Linked DNA regions of Labrys monachus. The protein of the gene in region 1 interacts with the protein of each later gene in a pairwise test. Links are inferred from orthologs where the notes say so. Each region holds a gene or a part of one and is shown on either strand. Other genes may lie near its edges. The genes, in order: J3R73_RS01945 and ptsN.

Region 1 (10,501 bases):
CGCTGGCCGGCGTCGAGATCCCCGTGCCCGCCTCGATCGACTATTACGGCATGGTCGATGCGAGCGGCGCGGTGCGGCCGCGCGTCGGCGACAGCGTCGTCTTCGGCTTCCGTCCGCAGGCCTTCGTGACGCGCGCCTACACCGCCGGAATCGCCGGCCTTTCCAGCGGCACGCCCGTGGTCGAAACCATCCATGACGCCTTCGGCCGTCCTGCCGACTGGCCTTTGTAAGGAGCCGCCATGCAAGCCCAGTCCCAGTCTCAAGGCCAGAGCAAGGCGCCCGGTGCCGATGTCCCGGTCCTGTCGCTGCAGAACATCCACAAGGCCTTCGGCGGCATCATCGCGCTGGAGCGGGTCGACCTCGACATCCATGCCGGCGAGGTCGTGGCGCTGGTCGGCGACAACGGCGCCGGCAAGTCGACGCTGGTCAAGATCATCGCCGGGGTGCAGCCCGCCACGCAGGGCCGCATCCTGATCGACGGCGCCGAGGTGGCGATGACCGATCCCAGCGACTCCCAGGCTCTCGGCATCCAGGTCGTCTACCAGGACCTCGCCCTCGCCGACGCCCAGCCCGTCTACATGAACATGTTCCTCGGCAAGGAACTCGTCACCGGGCCGCTGCGCCGCCTCGACCGCAAGCGCATGATCACCGAGACGGAAAGCCTGGTGAAGGAACTCGACGTCCGCATTCCCTCGGCAAGGGCGACGATCCGCGACCTCTCGGGCGGCCAGCGCCAGGGCATCGCCATCGCCCGCGCCACCCATTGGGCGACCAAGCTGGTACTGATGGACGAGCCGACGGCGGCGCTCGGCGTTGCGGAAACCGCCAAGGTCGAGAAGATCATCGCCGGCCTCAAGGCGCGCAATCTGCCGATCCTGATCGTCAGCCACAGCCTCGACCAGGTCTTCCGCCTGTCCGATCGCATCTGCGTGCTCCGGCGGGGCAGGCAGATCGGCGTCCGCGACACCCGCAGCACCGACAAGAACGAGATCGTCTCCATGATCACGGGGTTGAGCACATGAGCGCGGGCACCGAAACCACCCTGATGGCGCTGGAGACGGCGGAGGCGCCGCAGGCCGTGGCGCGCATGCTGGACGCCAATCGCGCGGCGCTCGCCGAATTCGGGCGGCTGTTCCGCGAGCGCCGGCCCTCGCATTTCGTCACCTGCGCCCGCGGCTCCTCCGACCATGCGGCGTCCTACTTCAAATATCTGGCCGAGATCATGCTCGGCGTGCCCTGCTGCTCGGTCGGTGCGTCCGTGGTCTCGATCTACGGCGCGAGGCTGCATCTGCGCGACACGCTGCTGGTGACGATTTCGCAATCCGGCCGGAGCCCGGACATCCTCGCCTTCCAAGCCGAGGCCAGGCGGGCGGGCGTGCCGACGGTGGCGATCACCAACGACGCCGCCTCGCCGCTGGCGGCCGACGCCGATGTCTGCCTGCCGCTGATGGCGGGGCCGGAATTGAGCGTCGCGGCGACCAAGACCTTCATCACCTCCGCCGCGATGGCCGCGGCGCTGGTCGGCGCCTGCGGCAGCGATGCGGGCTTCAGCGAGGCCCTGGCCCGCCTGCCGGAGGATCTCGCCGCGGCGCAGGCCCTGCGCTGGACCGCCGTCGAGGACAGGGTGCCGCAGGCGCGATCGCTCTATGTGCTCGGGCGCGGCCCCTCGCTGCCGATGGCCCAGGAAGCGGCGCTGAAGCTGAAGGAGACCAGCGGCCTGCATGCCGAAGCCTTTTCGGCCGCCGAAGTCATGCACGGGCCGATGGAACTGGTCGAGGAGGGCTTTCCCGTCCTCGTCTTCGCGGCGCGCGACGCGGCGGCTGCCACGACGGCCGAGAGCGTCGAGCGGCTCAGCCGGGCCGGGGCCCATATCCTCCAGCCCGACTTCCGGCCCGCCGGCCATCCGGCGCTCGATCCGCTCAGCATGATCCAGACCTTCTACGGCAGCGCCGAGCGCATCGCCCGCCGGCGTGGCCGCAATCCCGACAAGCCGCGGCTTTTGCAGAAGGTGACGGAGACGCGGTAGGGCCGGCACAGCACCCTGTCCGGGAGGGGAGGGTGACGTGGCGCCAGAAATCCACGCTTCTACGATCCAGATCGTGGAGCCGTGCGGTAACGGCCGACCGAAAGCCATTATGAGGCGCATCCCACCCTCCCCTGGAGGGGGAGGGTCGACGCGCAGCGTCGGGGTGGGGTGACCCCGCCTCGCTGGAAAGGATTGTTTTCAAGCATGACCTGCGTATTCCACTCCGCCCCGGCCCTTCAGGCCGACCCTCCCCCTCCAGGGGAGGGTGGAGTGGTGCCGGAAAGCCACGCTTCTGGGATCCAAATCTTGGATCTGGGCAGTGACCGTCGACCGAAAGCCCATATGAGGCGCCCACCCTCCCCTGGAGGGGGGGTCGACGCGCAGCGTCGGGGTGGGGTGACCCCGCCTCGCTGGAAAGGATTGTTTTCAAGCACGACCTGCGTTTCGCACCCCACCCCGGCCTTTCAGGCCGACCCTCCCCCTCCAGGGGAGGGAGGGGCGGCCAGCCGGGTCCGTGCCGTCCGTACGATCGAGGCGGTGATGTCTTTCAGCGCGCCTTCCACCGCCCGGCTCCAATGCCAGAACAGCGGGACCAGCAGGGGCCGGCCCGGCACCAGCGCGACCAGCCGGCCCGCCGCCAGATGCGGTTCGACCAGCGAGGCGGGGTTCATGCCCCAGCCGATGCCGGCGAGCGCCGCGTCGACGAAGCCGTGCGAGGACGGGATCCAGTGGCTGGGCCGGGGCAAAGACTGCCCGAAGGTCTCGGCGAGCCAGCGGTCCTGCAATTCGTCGCTGGTGTTGAAGGTGATGCTTGGGGCGGCCCGCAGGGCGTCTTCGCCGACGCCGCCGGCGAACCAGCGCCGCATGAAGGCCGGGCTCGCCGTGGCGATGTAGGTCTGCGCGCCCAGGGACCGGCTGCCGCAGCCGCGGACGGGTCCGGGCGCAGTGCTGACGGCCGCGCTGACCTCGCCGCGCCGCAGCCATTCGGCCGTGTTGCTCTCGTCGTCGATGACGAGGTCGAACAGCCGTTCCTCGATGCCGGCGAGGGCCGGGACGAACCAGGTGGCGAGGCTGTCGGCGTTGACGGCGATGCGGATGGTCGGCGCCCGCCCGGCCGGGATCACCGGGCCGAGATCGGCGCGCAGGCTGAGTTCCATCAACCCGATCTCCTCGACATGCCGGCACAGGCGCTTGCCGGCGGCGGTCGCCGTGCAGGGCTGGCCGCGCACGATCAGGCTGGTGCCGAGCCGCTCCTCGAGCAGCTTCACCCGCTGCGAGATCGCGGACGGCGTCACGCCGATTTCCCGCGCCGCCTTGTCGAAGCTGCCGGTGCGCACGACGCGGGCCATGGCGTCCATGAGGGCATAGTCGAGCATGGATTAGTTTTTCTAAATCACGATTAAATTATATCAATTTTCTAATTGTTGGGATGCGGCTAGTCAAATCGCTCTCCACAGGGATGTCGCCATGACCACGGCTCTGCTCTCCGGATTTCTGCTCGGTCTCAGCCTCATCGTGGCGATCGGCGCGCAGAACGCTTTCGTTCTGCGCCAGGGGCTGCGGCGCGAACACGTCTTCGCCGTCTGCCTCGCCTGCGCCCTGTCGGATGCCGTCCTGATCACCGCGGGCGTAGCGGGCTTCAGCGTCGTCGGTGCCGAATTGCCCTGGCTCGAACCGGCGATGCGCTATGGCGGGGCGGTCTTCCTCATCGCCTACGGGCTGCGCAGCTTCCGCGCGGCGCTGCTCGACACCGGGACGCTCGCCCCCTCGGCCATCGACAGCCCGGGCCTGGCGCGGACGCTGACCACCTGCCTCGCCTTCACCTGGCTCAATCCGCATGTCTATCTCGACACCGTCATGCTGCTCGGGTCGATCTCGACGCAATATGAGGGCGACAAGGCGGCCTTCGGCATCGGAGCCGGCATGGCCTCCTTCCTGTTCTTCTTTTCGCTCGGCTACGGCGCGCGGCTCCTGCGGCCGCTTTTCGCCCGGCCCGGTTCCTGGCGCGTGCTCGACGCCTCCGTCGGCATGACGATGTGCGGGCTGGCGCTGAAGCTGGTGGTGTAGAACCCTTCCCCGGGACCGCAGGCTTTCAGGCTGCTTCTTGCCCCATACGCCAACCCAGGCCCCGACTGGAGGGTCGATCACCGATCGACCTCTTCCTTTCCTGCAAGCTCGGTGTTGCCAAGAAGGGCGATCGGGTGATCGCCCCTCCAAAGTCACGCCTTGCCTGGCAGAGCCAGCGCATGGGAGTTCGAAACCTGCTGTCCCGGGAAGACCATGCCTTCCGAAGAGCGTTACGCCTCGTCCCGGATCCTGTAGCCGATGCCGGGCTCCGTCTGGATGATCCTGGGGTTGGCGGGGTCGCGTTCGATCTTGGCCCGCAACTGGCCGATGAAGACCCGGAGGTAATGCAGGTCGTCGCCATGCGCCGTGCCCCATACCGAGGTCAGCAGATGGCGATGGGTGACGACGCGGCCGGCATGGCGCACCAACATGGCGAGGAGGTCGTATTCCTTCGGGGTCACCCGGATCGGCTCGCCGTCGCGGGTGACCAGGCGCTTCAGCGTGTCGATGACGAGGCCGTCGGTTTCGAAGCGCGTCGAGGCCCCGGCGTCCTGCGCCTTGTGGCGCAAGGCGTTGCGGATGCGGGCGATGAGCTCGCCGATGCCGAAGGGCTTCTCGACATAGTCGTCCGCGCCGAGGTCGAGCGCGGCGATCTTCTCCGTCTCGCGGTCGCGCGCCGACAGCACGATGATCGGCACCTTCGACCATTCCCGCACCTTGGCGATGATCTCCTTGCCGTCCATGTCCGGAAGGCCGAGATCGAGGATGACGACATCGGGCGCCGCCGTGGCGATCAGGCGCATGGCATCGGCGCCGTTGGCGGCGTCGGCGACCTCGTAGCCCGCGGCGGTGAGGGCCGGCTTGAGGAAGCGTTGGATCTGCGGCTCGTCGTCGACAACCAGGATGCGCATCGGGTCGGGATCGGCTTTGAAAGAGGAGAGGCGATGCCTCGTAGCCGACGCATACAGCAAGATACCGCTCTCCCGAAGCGTCTTACGCGGCGATGGGCAGGCGGATGACGATGCGCGTCCCGCGCTTGCGGACGGCCGGGCTTTCCGCGACGATGGTGCCGCCCATCGCCTCGACGAAGCCGCGGCAGATCGACAGGCCGAGCCCGGTGCCGGCGGCGCGTCCGTCCACCTTGCCGCGGCGGTAGAATTTGTCGAAGATGCGTTCTAGATCGGCCGGCGGGATGCCCTTGCCCTGGTCGATGACCGAGATCAGCACCTCGCCGCCTTCGCGCCGCGCATAGATCGCGGTCGGCGTGTCGGCGGCGCCATATTTATGCGCATTGTCGATCAGGTTGAACAGCACCTGTCCGAGCAGGGCGCTGTCGCCGCGCACGGGCGGCAGGTCCGGTGCGATGCTGACGTCGATGGCACGGTCGGGAAAGGCCTTGCGCGCGCGGTCGGCCGCCGCGCGGACGACGTCGGCGATGTCGACCCAGTCCCGCCGCGCGTTGAGCGCCCCCGCCTCGATGCGCGTCATGTCCAAGAGATTCGAGACGAAGCGCGACAGCCGCGCCGCCTCCTCCTCGATGGAGGCCAGGAGGTCGTCGCGGCTCGCCGCGCTCATGCGCTCGCCCAATTGCCGCAGGCTGGTGACCGCGCCGGTGATCGAGGCGAGCGGCGTGCGCAAATCGTGCGAGATCGAGGAGAACAGCGCGCTGCGCAATTTCTCGCTCTCCTCGAGGGCAGCGGTGCGGGCGCTGTCGCGGGCGAGGCGGGCGCGGTCGACGGCGATGGCCGTCTGGTCGAGGATGGCGACGAGAATGCGGTCCTCGGTCGGCGTCAGGCCGGGCCCACCTTCCGGCCGCTCGAAGCCGAAGACGCCGACGGCGCCGTGCGGCGTGAGGAGGGGGCGGTACTGGAAAGCGAGGTTGGGCAGCGTGCCCGTGCCCCTGCCGGCATTCTCCCTCTTCTCGAAGGCCCAGCGCAGGGCGGTCATGTCGGTGGTGTCGAGCGCGATGTCGGGCGGCCATGCCGCGGTCACGGTGAGTTCGTCCTCGATCGGCACGGCGAGGATCACGCGTCCGCCGAGCGTCGCCTGGGCATGGGCCGCGGCGGCCCACAGCACGTCGTCCACGCTGGTGATGCCGGAGAGCTTGCGGGAGAACTCGTAGAGCGCCTGGGTGCTGGCGGCCCGCCGGCCGGCTCCCTCCGCCCGGTCGCGCACGCGACCGGCGAGATCGCCGGTGGTGACGGCGACGATGAGGAAGATGACGAGCGCGAACAGCTCGTGCGGCTCGGCGATGGTGAAGGTGTAGACCGGCGCGATGAAGAAGAAATTATAGGTGAAGAAGGAGAGGATGGCGGCGGCAATCGCGGCGGTGCGTCCGATCGTCAGCGCGCAGAGCAGCACCGCCATCAGGAACAGCATGGAGACGTTGGGCAGGGGCACGAAGTGCTGCAGGCCCAACCCGATGGCGACGGCGGCGGCGACGGAGCCGACGGCGAGCGCGCCGGCCTTGGCCATGGGCAGCAGCGCCAGGCGCGGCCGCCTGCCGGGGGTCGGCGGGGGCTCGGTATCCTCGCTCGTCACCACATAGATGCCGATGTCGCTGGAGCGGCGCAGCAGGGCGTCGGGCAGGGAGCGGCCGGCGATGCGCCGCCACCAGCCGGCTTCGCCGCGGCCGAGCACGATCTGGGTGGCATTCTCGCGGCGGGCCAGGCGCAGGATCTCGCCGACATAGTCGTGCCCGCTGACGCGCCGCGTCTCGGCGCCGAGCCGCTCGGCGAGCAGGAAGGTCTGGTCGAGCCGATGCATGGCGACGGGGTCGGCGATGTCCTGGCCCGGACGCTCGATCGTCACCACCAGCCAATGGGCGTTGAGGCCGTTGGCGAGCCGGCCGGCGGTGCGCACCACCTTTTCCGACAGCGCGTCGGTGCCGATGCAGACCAGCAGGCGGTCCGCCGTCTCCCACGGTCCCTCGATGGCGTTCTGGCGCAGATAGTCGATCATCTGATCGTCCACCCGGTCGGTGGTGCGGCGGAGCGCCAGTTCGCGCAGCGCGGTGAGATTGCCGGGCTTGAAGAAGCCTTCGGTGGCCCGCCGGGCGTTCTCGGGCAGATAGACCTTGCCGGCTTCCAGGCGCTGGATCAGCTCGGTCGGCGTGATGTCGACGACGATGACCTCGTCGGCCTTCTTGAGCACGCTGTCCGGCACGCTCTCGCGCACGGTGACGCCGGTGATGCGCGAGACGACGTCGACCAGGCTTTCGAGATGCTGGATGTTGACGGCCGTCCAGACGTCGATGCCGGCGCCGATCAGTTCCTCGACGTCCTGGTAGCGTTTGGGATGGCGGCTGTCAGGCGCATTGCTGTGGGCGAGTTCGTCGACGACGATGAGCCTGGGACGGCGGGCGAGCGCCGCATCGATGTCGAACTCCTCGAGCGCCCGGCCGCGATAGTCGATCCGGCGGCGGGGCAGCACTTCGAGTCCCTCGATCAGGGCCGCCGTCTCGGCGCGGCCGTGGGTCTCGGCGATACCGATGACGACGTCGACGCCCGCATCGCGCTCGCGGCGCGCCCGCGACAGCATCGCATAGGTCTTGCCGACGCCGGGGGCGGCCCCGAGAAAGACGGTGAGGCGCCCGCGGCCCTCCCGGCCTGCGAGCGCCAGCAACGCATTCGGATCGGGACGGGCATCGGTGTCGCGCGCGGGAAGGGGCATGCGGTCCTGCAAGACGAAAGCGTCATCCCGCAAGCGGCGCGAAGCGCCTCGGCACGCATGCGGGATCGATTGAAGGCCGGCTCGTCAGGCGTTCGGAGGCCGCGAGGCGGCGCTTGGTGCCGCTCCGCGTCCCGCCTGTTTGTCTCATTTCGCCTTGACGGCATCAAGGGCGAGGTTGAGCGCCAGCACGTTGACGTGCGCCTCGCCGACAAGGCCGGCGAGGCGGCCCTGCGTCTGCGCATCGACCAGCGCCTTCACCTGATCCTCCGGCAGGTTGCGGGCCTTGGCGATGCGAGAGACCTGGAGGGCGGCGAAGGCCGGCGAGATGTCCGGATCGAGGCCGGAGCCGGAGGTCGTGACGGCGTCGGCGGGAACCTCGCCCGCCACGCCCTGCTTGCGCAGATCGGCGATGCCGGCGGTGATGCGGTCGACCAGGGGCTTGGAGGTCGGACCGAGATTGGAGCCGGTCGAGTTGTCGGCGTTATAGGGCGCGGCGACCGTCTTGGTGGCGTCGTTGGGATCGGCCGCCGAGGTCGCGGAGGGGCGCCCCTGGAAATAGCGGTCGGTGGTGAAGTTCTGGCCGATCAGGGCGGATCCCACCACCTTGCCGCCGTCGAGGACCAGGCTGCCATTCGCGGCGGACGGAAAGACATATTGGCCGATGCCGGTGATGAGGAGAGGATAGATGCCGCCGGTCAGGATGGTGAACAGGACCATCATCACGATGGCCGGGCGCAGATGGATAAGCATGGCGTGCTCCTTGGAGCGGAAGGTTGGATGACTGCGGTGTGGCCCCCCTCCCCTGGAGGGGGAGGGTCGATGCGGAGCGTCGGGGTGGGGGTGCCTTCTTCGTAAAAGCAATCTCCACATGAACCTTCGTGGTGGCACGTTTCCCACCCCGCCCCGGCCTTTCAGGCCGACCCTCCCCTTCCAGGGGAGGGTGAAGATGCGATCGCCTCACACGAGGTGCAGGGCCGCGACGAGAAGATCGACGGCCTTGATGCCGACGAACGGCACGAGGATGCCGCCGAGCCCGTAGACCACCAGGTTGCGCCTGAGCAGCGCCGCCGCCCCGACCGGACGATAGGTGACGCCCTTCAGGGCCAGCGGGATCAGCGCGACGATGATCAGCGCGTTGAAGATCACGGCCGACAGGATGGCCGATTGCGGCGAAGCGAGGTGCATCACGTTGAGCGCCCCCAGTTCCGGATAGGTCGCGATGAACAGCGCCGGGATGATGGCGAAATATTTCGCCACGTCGTTGGCGATCGAGAAGGTGGTGAGGGCGCCGCGCGTCATCAGGAGCTGCTTGCCGATGCCGACGATCTCGATCAGCTTGGTCGGGTTCGAGTCGAGGTCGACCATGTTGCCCGCCTCGCGCGCGGCCTGCGTGCCGGTCTGCATGGCGACGCCGACATCGGCCTGGGCGAGGGCGGGGGCGTCGTTGGTGCCGTCGCCGCACATGGCGATCAGCCGGCCGCCGGTCTGCTCCCTGCGGATATAGGCGAGCTTGTCCTCCGGCGTCGCTTCGGCGAGGAAGTCGTCGACCCCGGCCTCCGAGGCGATGGCCGCGGCGGTGACCGGATTGTCGCCCGTGACCATCACGGTGCGGATGCCCATGGCCCGCAGCTCGGCGAAGCGCTCCTTGATGTCGGGCTTGACCACGTCCTTGAGATGGACGACGCCGAGGATGCGGCCGCCCTCGGCGACGCCCAGCGGCGTGCCGCCGGTGCGGGCGACCCGGTCGACCGCCTGCCTGAAGGCGGGCGGCGCGGCGTCGGCGGCGACGCCGGCGAACTTCAGGACGGCATCCACCGCGCCTTTGCGGATCGAGCGGCCGTCGAAGTCGATGCCGGACAGGCGCGTCTGCGCGGCGAAGGGGATGACGGTCGAGGGCCGGCCGGCGAGATCGGGCTCCTCGACGCCGTAATCGCCTTTGGCGAGCGCGATGATCGAGCGGCCTTCCGGCGTCTCGTCGGCGAGGCTCGCCAGCACGACCACCGCGGCGAGCTGCTCCTCGGTCACGCCCGGCACCGGCAGGAATTCGGTGGCCATGCGGTTGCCGAAGGTGATGGTGCCGGTCTTGTCGAGCAGCAGCGTGTCGACGTCGCCCGCCGCCTCGACGGCACGGCCCGAGGTCGCCACCACATTGAAGCGGATCAGGCGGTCCATGCCAGCGATGCCGATGGCGGAGAGGAGGCCGCCGATCGTGGTCGGGATCAGCGTCACCAGCAGCGCCACCAGCACGGTGACGCTGACGATCGTGCCGGAATAGCCGGCCAGGCCCCACAGCGTGGCGACGGCGATCAGGAAGATCAGCGTCATGCCCGAGAGCAGGATCGAGAGGGCGATCTCGTTCGGCGTCTTCTGGCGTTCGGCTCCTTCGACGAGCGCGATCATGCGGTCGATGAAGGAGGAGCCCGGCTGGGTGGTGATGCGCACCTTGATCCAGTCGGACAGGACCTGCGTGCCGCCGGTGACGGCCGAGCGGTCGCCGCCGGATTCGCGGATCACCGGCGCGGATTCGCCGGTGATCGCACTTTCGTTGACCGAGGCGACGCCCTCGACCACCTCGCCGTCGCCGGGAACGAGGTCGCCCGCCTCGACGATGACGATATCCCCGACATTGAGCTTGTCGGCCACGACCGACTCGTACCGGTCGCGCGGAGCGGTGGCGGACGGCAGGCGCTTGGCCTTGAGGTCGGACTTGGTGCGCCGGAGGCTTTCGGCCTGCGC
Region 2 (10,104 bases), 1.9 Mb from region 1 along the record:
ACCGCCGGGATCATCGTCGACAGCCGGCCGGCGCCGGACATCGCGTGGGTCGCCCAGCTCGGGCTGCTCGCCGATCCCGCGGAATCGCCGCCGCGGCCCTATTATCTCAAGCCCGCCGACGCCACGCCGCAGCAGAACGGCCAGGTTGCACGGCAATGAGCGGGAACTGGCCCTGGTTCGGCAGGCCGCAGCCGCCGGTCGTCGCCGATGCGCAGACCGCCGATGCGGCCGGGCTCGCCGCCATCCATGCCGCCAGCTTCGAGCGGGGCTGGGACATCTATGAATTCGAGCACCTGCTCGCCGACCGCATGGTGGTCGCCCATGTGGCGCGGCCGGGAGGGCGCGGCAGTCCGACGGGCTTTGCCATGTCCCGCCTCGTCCTGGACGAAGCCGAGATCTTTACCGTCGCCGTGGCGCCGGCGGCACGGCGGACGGGGCTGGCCACCCTGCTGATGCAGCATCATCTGGCGCGCCTCGCCGCCGCCGGCATCAAGAAGGTGTTCCTCGAAGTCGCGGAGGACAATGTCGCGGCGCGCCGGCTCTATGACCGCCACGGCTTCGTCGAGATCGGACGGCGCGCCGCCTATTACGCCCGCAAGGGCGGAGCCGCCGCCGCGGCGCTCGTCATGGAACGAAGCCTGCGCTGATGCCGTGCGATGTTTCAACCACGCGTCACCCCGACGTTCGACGGACCGCGAACCGTTCGGCACAATCGGCACAAGGAGAAGAACGATGGCGGATATGAGGCTCGTGGTAGCGGGCGCCGGCGGGCGCATGGGGCAGGCCCTCGTCCGGCTGATCGGCGCGACGCCCGGCGTCGTCCTCGCCGGCGCCATCGAGCGGGCGGGCTCCCCCCTGATCGGCCAGGACGCCGGCAGGCTGGCGGGCCTCGAACCCAATGGCGTCCTCGTCACCGACGATCCGCTCGCCCTCCTCACCGGCGCCGAGGGCATCGTCGACTTCACCGCCCCGGCGGCGACGGTGGAGCTCTCGGCCCTCGCCGCGCAGATGCGCATCGTGCATGTCGTCGGCACCACCGGCCTGTCCAGCGAGGACATGGCGCGCCTGAGGGCGGCCGGCCGCCATGCCGTGATCGTGCAGTCGGGCAATATGAGCCTCGGCGTGAACCTGCTCGCAGCCGTGGTCAAGCGGGTGGCCAGGAGCCTCGACGCCGAATTCGACATCGAGATCCTCGAAATGCATCACAACCGCAAGGTCGACGCGCCCTCGGGCACCGCGCTCCTGCTCGGGGAAGCGGCCGCCGCCGGGCGCGGCGTCGATCTCGCCGGCCATGCGGACCGGGTGCGGGACGGCCACACCGGCGCGCGCCAGAAGGGGCATATCGGCTTTGCGACCCTGCGCGGGGGCACGGTCGTCGGCGAGCACAGCGTGATCTTCGCCGGCGAGGGCGAGAGGATCGAATTCTCGCACAAGGCGGAGAGCCGCACGATCTTCGCGAACGGCGCGCTCAAGGCGGCGATGTGGGGCCAGGGGCGCAAGCCGGGCCTCTACACGATGGCCGACGTGCTCGGCCTCGCCGACCTGTAGCGGGACGGAGGTCGGCCTGGCCGGCCGGGGATCAGCGCACGCGCAGATCCTCGTAGGAAATCATGACATGCTCCCGGAACGCCGCCCGCTCCGTCAGCCGGTCGTAGTAGCGGCGCAGGGCGGGATGGCCGGGCCGCTCGATCGCCATGTCGAAATAGCGGTAGAGCACATGGCCGAACTGGATATCGGCGAGCGTGAAGGCTTCGCCCGCCAGATGGGCATGGCGGGCGAGGCGGGTCTCGGCGATGTCCAGCCTGGCGCCGAGTTCGCCGACCGCCCGGCGGATCGCCGCCTCGTCGCGGTCCTTCGGCGCCGTGCGCACGGCGCGCCAGAAGATCGGCACCGTGAAGTTCAGGGCGATATTGATCTTCGACCATTCGGCCCACATGTCGACCCGGCTGCGCGTCTCGATGTCCGCAGGCCAGAAGGGCGGCTCGCCATAGCGATTGGCGAGATAGCGCAGGATCGCGCCCGTCTCCCACAACGGCTCGCCCTCCCCGTCCCGCAGCACCGGAACCGTGCCGTTGGGATTCATCGCCAGGAAGGCCGGCGTGTCGTTGCCGCCATAGTTGTGGCCGACGTCGTGCCGCCTGAACGCAAGCTCCAATTCGCCGATGCACCACATCAGCGCCTGCACATTCGACGATGTCTTGCGTCCCCAGACCGTCAACATGCCAGCAGCCCTCCCGCGGCGGCCGCAGGCGGTCATCGCACCGCGGGCCGGTCCGTCCTATGCAGCGTGGGATGCCGGCTCGTCGCAGAGGATGGCGTGGAGCCCCGCGCCGTCGCGGGTCGCGCGCAATTTCTGGACGATGCCGGGATCCCGCAACATGCGCGCGATACGCGACAGCGCACGCAGATGGTCGGCGCCCGCGCTTTCGGGGGCCAGCAGCAGGAAGATCAGGTCGACGGGCTGGCCATCCAGCGCCTCATAGTCGATCGGCCTTTCGAGCCGGGCGAAAAGACCGAAAATCCGGTTGATCTTGCCGAGCTTGCCGTGCGGAATGGCGATGCCGTTGCCGACGCCGGTGGATCCCAGCCGCTCGCGCTGCAGGAGCGTGTCGAAGATTTCGCGTTCGCCGATACCGGTCAAAGCCGCCGCCTGGGCGGAAATTTCCTGCAAAGCCTGCTTTTTTGAGTTTACCTTCAGCGCCGGAAGCACCGCATCCTGCGGCAGCAGATCGCTCAGAGGCATCGAATTCCTCGCGGATGGTTCGAGCACGGCCGCACTCGAGGCGATCGTCGGCTCAATCTTGTTCGTGTTTGCCTGCCGGTTCGCCACCGGCCCGGCGCCCGCCTCTCGTCGAGGCAGGCGCATGATTGATGGGCCGGTCAGGATGCGTCCGCCGCAACATGCGGCAGGTCGATCCAGCCGATATGGCCGTCGGAGCGGCGGTAAACCACGTTCACGCGGCCATGTCCAGCGTGGCGAAACACCAGGGCTCCGGCGCCGGTCAGATCGAGGTCGGTCACCGCCTGGCTGACCGAGAGGCGTTTCATGCGCTTGGAATTCTCGGCGACGATCACCGGCGTGAATTCGCCGGGCGCCGCTTCCTCCTCGTCCGGGGCGGCGATGACGTAGTCGATGGATTCGCCGTCGGCCCCCGAGTCGGGCCCGGCATGATAGTCCTTGATGCGGTGCTTGTAGCGCTTGAGCCGCTTTGTGAGCCGTTCCGTCGCCAGGTCGACACTGGCATGCGGGTCATGCGCCATCGATTCCGTCTGCAGCGTAAGACCCGTGGAGAGATGGATGAGGCAGTCGGTCCGAAACCCCGTCCCCTCCCTCTTAACGGTGACATGTCCGGTATAGTCGTGGTCAAAATACTTCGACAGGCTATCGGCCACCCGCGCCTGGACGTGGGTACGCAACGCCTCGCCAATGTCGAGATTTTGTCCGGAGACACGCAAGGTCATGCTTCGCTCCGCTTCTGAGATAAGCAGGCCTGAGGGGCCTGCATCCACGAACCGGCCGTCAGGACCGGCCCACCCATCTAGGTAGGACCGTCTTGATCCCGCGTCAACGCCGATGCGTTTTCGCCCCGCCTTAAAAGGATGTAATCCACGCCGCGGCTTCCTGCCGGACGGGCTCGAATACGGCTTGTTTGTCAACGGCTTGGGCGCGGATGCCGAGGCCGGCCGGGCGCGCGCCCTCAATACTGCCTGGCGATATCCACCGGCGCCTCGAAAGGCAGGCCGCGTTCATGCCGCTCGACCTGGCGGAGCACGAAGCGGCCGACCGCCTCCTCGTCCGAGATCGAGGAATTGTGCGGGGAGATGGTGACGTTCGGATGCAGCCAGAGCGGGCTCTCGGGGGGCAGGGGCTCGCTCTCGAACACATCGAGGGTGGCGGCGCGCAGGGTGCCGTCGTCCAGCGCGGCGAGGATGTCGGCCTCGACCTGCAGGCCGCCGCGCCCGGCATTCATCAGGATCGGCGCGCCGAAGACGCCGTCGCGCGCCAGCTTCCCGAACAGGCTCCGGTCGAGGATGCCGCGCGTCGCCGGCGTCAGCGGCAGGAGCGATACGAGCAGATCCGTCCGTGCGAGAAAGCGGTCGAGGTCCTCGCCCGCGAAGCAGGGAATGGCGTCGACCTGCTTGGGCGTCCGGCTCCATCCCGCGACGTCAAAGCCCATGAGGGCGAGCTTGCGCACCGCATCGAGGCCGAGCACGCCGAGACCCATCACCCCGACGCGCAGCTCGCGCGCCTCGGGCGAGGGATCGAGCTCGCGCCAGATCCTCTGGCGCTGCAGCGCCTGGTAGCCGGCCTGGTTGCGCAGATGCATCAGCGCATGCATCACCACCCATTCGCTCATGCGGTGGGTGAGGCTGTCGTCGATCACCCGCCCGAGCGGCACCGGCGGCAGCGCGGGATCGGCCAGCACATGGTCGACCCCCGCGCCCAGAGAGACGATTCCCCGGAGATTGGGGAAGGTCGCCAGCAGGCCCGGCGGCTGCTTCCATACGGCGGCATAGGTGATCTCGGCGGGGTCGCCGACATCCGGCCAGGCGCGGATGTCGCGATCGGGCGCGAGGCGGCGCAGCCGGTCGAGCCAGCGCGCGGCGTCCCACTGGGTGATGCAGAGAAGAAGAGCCATGACAGCCGGACCTGAATGGAAGGGATGGGGGGACGCGCGGTGGCGGGCGGCGTGGTGCGGATCACTGGCTCACGGCATCGACGTCCACGGCCTCGATCGAGAAGGCCGCCGCCAGCAGCGCCTTGGTGTAGTCCTCGCGCGGATGGTCGAAGATCTCCGTCGCCGGCCCGTGTTCGACCACCTTGCCCGCCTGCATCACCATCACCTCGTTGGCAAGGGCGCGGACGACCTTGAGGTCGTGGCTGATGAAGAGATAGGCCAGCTTGTGGCGCTGCTGCAACTCGCGCAGCAGATCGACGATCTGGGCCTGCACCGACATGTCGAGCGCCGAGGTGGGCTCGTCGAGCACGACGAAGCGGGGCTCCAGCACCATGGCGCGGGCGATGGCGATGCGCTGGCGCTGGCCGCCGGAGAATTCGTGCGGATAGCGGTCCATCACCGCCGGATCGATGCCGACACCGACGAGGGTCGCCGCGACGGCCTCGCGCCTCCGGGCGGCCGACATCGCCTTGCCCTGGACCAGCAGCCCCTCCTCGACGATCTGGGCGATCGAAAGCCGCGGCGACAACGCGCCATAGGGATCCTGGAACACGATCTGCATGTCCTTGCGCAGCGGGTTCATCGCGGCCCGGCCGAGGCCCTGGATCGGCCGGCCGAGATAGGCGATCGGCCCCTTGCTCGAAATCAGGCGAAGGATGGCGAGGCCCAGCGTGGTCTTGCCGGATCCGGACTCCCCGACGACGCCGAGCGTCTGGCCCTCCTTCACCGCGACGCTGATACCGTCGACCGCCTTCACATAGCCGACGGTCCTGCGCATCAGGCCGGCCTTGATCGGGAACCAGACCTCCAGCCCTTCCGTGGTGACGATGGTGCGGGCATCGGGATCGAACGGCGTTGGCCGGCCTTTCGGCTCGGCGGCGAGCAGGCGCCTGGTATAGTCGCTGGTGGGGTTGGCGAACACCTCATGGGTCGGCCCGGCGTCGACGATGCGGCCCTTCAGCATGACGCAGACCCGGTCGGCGAGCTTGCGCACGATGCCGAGATCATGGGTGATGAACAGCATCGCCATGCCGGTGCGCCGCTGGATGTCCTTCAGCAAGGCGAGGATCTGCGCCTGGACCGTGACGTCGAGCGCCGTGGTCGGCTCGTCCGCGATGAGAAGGTCCGGGTCGTTCGCCAGCGCCATCGCGATCATCACGCGCTGGCGCTGGCCGCCGGACAATTGATGCGGAAAGGCATCGAGCCGCTTGTCCGCGTCGCGGATGCCGACCTGGCGCAGCAGGTCGAGCGTGCGCACCCGCGCCGCCTGCCGCGACATGCCCTGATGCACGCTGAGAATCTCGCCGATCTGCCGCTCGACGCTATGCAGCGGATTGAGCGAGGTCATCGGCTCCTGGAACACCATGGTGATGTCGGCGCCGCGCACCTTGCGCATCACCGGCTCGGGCGCGCCCATGAGATCGCGCCCCTTGAACAGGATGCGGCCGGAGGGGTGCGACGCGGCGGGATAATTGAGGAGCTGGACGATCGAGAGCGCGGTGACCGACTTGCCGGAACCGGATTCGCCGACGAGCGCCAGGGTCTCGCCCTTGTCGAGGGCGAAGGAGACGCGATCGACCGCAAGCGTGGTTTCGCCGTCCTGATGGAATGCGGCCGAGAGATCGCGGACGTCGAGAAGAGGCGTGGTCATCCGGGGCTGAATCTCGCGGTTCACGACGAAGGGCGGGTGCTCCCTCAAGCCTTAAGGCAGAATCGGGGGCAATTGAATCGGATTCTGGCGTGTTCTGCCGTCGGATCGGATCACCAGGGATTGCAAAATTCTTTTGATACCAATGCGTTAAATTGGTGGACCACCCCTGCCTGGACGCATTTTGGTTTAGCCGTCCACGCGCCCCTGGCCGATGCGGGCCCGTGCCCGCCTCGCCAAGGCTTCGGAGACGATGAGGGCGGCAAGAGCCAGCGCCACGGACACCAGGGTCAGCCGCAGGACGGTGCGGTCGCCATTGGGATCCTGGAGCGCGGTGTAGATCGCGGCGGACAGGGTCTGCGTCTCGCCGGGAATATTGGAGACGAAGGTGATGGTGGCGCCGAATTCGCCGAGCGCCTTGGCAAAGGCGAGCACCATGCCGGCGATGATGCCGGGCAAAGCGAGGGGCAGCGTCACCACGCCGAAGGCGAGGAAGGGATTGGCGCCGAGGGTGCCGGCCGCCGCCTCGAGCCGCGGGTCGACGGCCTCGATGGCCAGACGGATGGCGCGCACCATGAGGGGAAAGCCCATGACGGCGCAGGCCAGGGCCGCCCCGGTCCAGCGGAAGGCGAGCACCACGCCGAAATGCACGGCCAGAAAGGCGCCGATCTCGCCGTTGCGCCCGAACAGGACCAGCAGGACATAGCCGGTGACCACCGGCGGCAGCACCAGGGGCAGGTGGATGAGGCCGTCGAACAGCGCCTTGCCGGGAAAATCGCGGCGCGCGAGGATCCAGGCGGCGGCGATGGCCGGCACGAGCGACAGCATCGTGGCGAGCCCGGCGATCTGAAGGCTGAGCCGAAGCGCCGTCCATTCCTCAGGCGACAGCACGTCCATCGCCTTCCTCCCGGCGGTTCACCACGTCCGGCTCATGCCGACGGCCGGCGGTTCCATCGGCAGGCGCCGCAAAGCACCAGGGTCATTCCTTGACCAGGCGAGGCTTGGGGCGCTCGGCATCGGAGGAAACCGGCCGCTTGGCGGCGCCGCCGCCCCGCGGGACGACGCTCGGCGCGGCGTTGGAGCGGATGAAATCGGCGATGCGCGGCGCGATCTCCGAACGGAAGCGGGAACCGTTGAACACGCCGTAATGGCCGACGCCCATCTGGGTGTAATGGGCCTTCTTCTCCGGCGGAAGATTGACGCACAGCCCGTGCGCGGCCTGGGTCTGGCCATGGCCGGTGATGTCGTCGTTCTCGCCCTCCACGGTCAGCAGGGCGACGTTGCGGATCGCGGCGGGATCGACCGGCTTGCCCCGGTGGGTCATCTCGCCCTTGGCGAGGGCAAAATTGATGAACACGGTCTCCACCGTCTGCAGGTAGAACTCGGCGGTGAGATCCATGACCGAGAGATATTCGTCATAGAATTCGCGATGCTTCTGGGCATTGTCGCCGTCGCCGCGCACGAGGTCGAAATAGAGAGACTTGTGCGCGTTGACGTGGCGATCGATGTTCATCGTCATGAAGCCGCTCAGCTGCAGGAAGCCGGGATAGACGTCGCGCATGAAGCCGGGATGCGGAAACGGCACCTTGGTGATGACGTTGCTGCGGAACCAGTCGATGCCCTTGTCGACCGCGACGTCGTTGACCTTGGTCGGCGACAGGCGGGTATCGATCGGTCCGCCCATCAGCGTCATGGTCTGCGGGATATAGGGGTCCTGCTCGGCTTCCATGCGGGAGACCGCCGCCATCACCGGCACCGAAGGCTGGCAGACCCCGACCACATGGGTGTCGGGGCCGAGCGTGTGCAGCATGGAAATGACATAGTCGATGTAGTCGTCGAGATCGAAGCGGCCTTCCGCGGCCGGCACCATGCGGGCATCGACCCAATCGGTGATGTAGACCTCGTGATTGGGCAGGAACGCCGCCACGGTGCCGCGGAGCAGCGTCGCATAATGGCCCGACATCGGCGCCACGATCAGCAGCTTCGGGTCGGGCCGGCGAGCGCCGCGGACGGCGCGGGAAAAATGCAGGAGGTTGCAGAAGGGCCGCTGCCAGACGATTTCCTCATGCACCGCCACGCGCTCGCCGCCGACCAGCACGTCCTTGATGCCGAAGGCCGGCTTGCCGTAGCGGCGCGTCACGCGCTCGAACACCTCACAGGCGGCCACCACCGACTTGGCCCACGGCGTCTTCGAAAAGGGGTTGCCGGGATTCTCGAAGAATGCCCTGGTCGCGTCGGAAAAAGCGCGGGAGGGGCCCAGGGCCGCATGCGTGGCTTCGTAAAGCGAATAGACCGGCGCGGAGAGCACGCCGAGCCCGTCACCTGAAAAATTGTCAAACATCACAATACCCAAGGGGATGGTCTGCCCATCCCGTGCAGGTTAGCCGTCGAATTATCAACAAACTGGCGCGCTTTATGCGGGGGCGCAAGGGCCGGCGGCGTCATTCGTCTTCTAAATTGTGCAGTGCACCTTGCAGCAGGAGATCCCGGGTGTCATCCAAATTTCGTTTCCCGCCGGCATGGCGCGCCCTTCATGGGGCCGCGACGCTCGTCGCTTTCTGTCTCGCTTTCGCCTGCCTTCCGGCCGCGGCCCAGACGGCAGCCCCCGCCGGAATCCAAGGCCCCGTTTACACGCAGGCGCTGGGGATCGGCCTTGAATCCTGGCCCTATCCCTATCCCGTCCATTTCATGCCCGTCGAGGAGCAGGGTCAGGCCCTGCGCATGGCCTATATGGACGTGGCGCCGTCAGCCACGCCGAACGGGCGCACGGCCCTTCTCTTCCACGGCAAGAATTTCGACAGTTCCTACTGGCGCCTGACGATCGAGGCCCTGGCCGGCGCCGGCTATCGTGTCGTCGTACCCGACCAGATCGGCTTCAACAAATCGTCCAAGCCGGAAATCGACTACTCCTTCGATGTCCTGGCCGCCAACACCGCCCGGCTGCTCGACAGCCTGCACGTCAGCGATGTCGACCTGATCGGCCATTCGACCGGCGGCATGCTGGCCGTCCGCTTCGCCCGCACCTTTCCCTCCCGGATTCGGCGGCTCGTGCTGGAGGACCCGATCGGCCTCGAAGATTACCGCCTCTCGATTCCGCCGCAGACCACCCGGACGCTGTTCGAGGCCGAGCGCAACCAGACGGTCGAGCAGTACCGGGCCTTCATCAAGCGTTATTTCCCCGTGCTGCCCGCAAGCCAGTACGAACCCTTCGTCGAATGGCGCGCCCGCATCGGCCTCAGCGGCGAGTTCGACCGCTATGCAATGGCGGTGGCCCTGACCTACCAGATGATCTACCGCCAGCCGGTGCGCTATGAATACCGCTTCCTGGAGATGCCGATGCTGATGATGGTGGGCGGGGCCGACCGCACGACGCCGCTGCGGGCCTATGCGCCGCCCGAGGTCGCCGCCAGGATGGGCGATTTCCCGGTGCTGGCCCGGGACGCCTGCGCGGAGGCCCGGCATTGCCGCCTTGTCGTCTTTCCGGGCCTCGGCCATGTGCCGCATCTGGAGGCACCCGACGCGTTCAACCAGGACCTGCTGGCGTTCCTGCGCGAGTGATGGACCGGCCGCAACGGGCAAAGGCGGCGCCAACGGCCCCGTGTGACCGTCATTGAGATCATGCAAGGCTTGGAAATCATGTAAGGCTTGGCGTCGCCGTCCTCCCGCCATCGTTCATTTCCCAGGCCCGCCATGTCGCTTTCCATTCCAGTCGGTCTCGCCGCGCGCGAAGGCCAGCCCGACCTCTCCGACTTCGCCGCCACCCTCGACGACATGGCC

What was found.
Region 2: the proteins of J3R73_RS01945 (region 1) and ptsN interact in binary tests that used the Escherichia coli proteins (3 or more experiments, as listed by UniProt). The link is inferred for Labrys monachus from one-to-one orthologs.

The regions. Positions count from the first base shown.
Region 1 is NZ_JAUSVK010000001.1:424,341-434,841, forward strand. Bases 4,887-8,081 are described here. They hold J3R73_RS01945 (DUF4118 domain-containing protein), read right to left. Parts: upstream 7,766-8,081; coding sequence 5,087-7,765; downstream 4,887-5,086. Other genes in these bases: J3R73_RS01940 (response regulator), read right to left, coding at 4,887-5,004; kdpC (potassium-transporting ATPase subunit KdpC), read right to left, coding at 7,910-8,081. In the rest of the region: J3R73_RS01915 (alanine racemase), read left to right, coding at 1-230; J3R73_RS01920 (ATP-binding cassette domain-containing protein), read left to right, coding at 240-1,022; J3R73_RS01925 (SIS domain-containing protein), read left to right, coding at 1,019-2,026; J3R73_RS01930 (LysR family transcriptional regulator ArgP), read right to left, coding at 2,491-3,402; J3R73_RS01935 (LysE/ArgO family amino acid transporter), read left to right, coding at 3,494-4,093; more of J3R73_RS01940, read right to left, coding at 4,324-4,886; more of kdpC, read right to left, coding at 8,082-8,515; potassium-transporting ATPase subunit KdpB, read right to left, coding at 8,723-10,501. UniProt on the Escherichia coli protein: Member of the two-component regulatory system KdpD/KdpE involved in the regulation of the kdp operon. KdpD may function as a membrane-associated protein kinase that phosphorylates KdpE in response to environmental signals.
Region 2 is NZ_JAUSVK010000001.1:2,282,537-2,292,640, reverse strand. What follows is about bases 1,012-3,809. They hold ptsN (PTS IIA-like nitrogen regulatory protein PtsN), read right to left. Parts: upstream 2,744-3,809; coding sequence 2,279-2,743; downstream 1,012-2,278. Other genes in these bases: J3R73_RS10350 (2-hydroxyacid dehydrogenase), read right to left, coding at 3,699-3,809; hpf (ribosome hibernation-promoting factor, HPF/YfiA family), read right to left, coding at 2,881-3,462; J3R73_RS10365 (glutathione S-transferase family protein), read right to left, coding at 1,580-2,221; dapB (4-hydroxy-tetrahydrodipicolinate reductase), read left to right, coding at 1,012-1,548. In the rest of the region: tRNA (adenosine(37)-N6)-threonylcarbamoyltransferase complex dimerization subunit type 1 TsaB, read left to right, coding at 1-159; J3R73_RS10375 (GNAT family N-acetyltransferase), read left to right, coding at 156-647; more of dapB, read left to right, coding at 733-1,011; more of J3R73_RS10350, read right to left, coding at 3,810-4,640; J3R73_RS10345 (ABC transporter ATP-binding protein), read right to left, coding at 4,702-6,330; modB (molybdate ABC transporter permease subunit), read right to left, coding at 6,517-7,224; J3R73_RS10335 (polyhydroxyalkanoate depolymerase), read right to left, coding at 7,307-8,668; J3R73_RS10330 (alpha/beta fold hydrolase), read left to right, coding at 8,818-9,885; J3R73_RS10325 (sugar phosphate isomerase/epimerase family protein), read left to right, coding at 10,018-10,104. UniProt on the Escherichia coli protein: Seems to have a role in regulating nitrogen assimilation.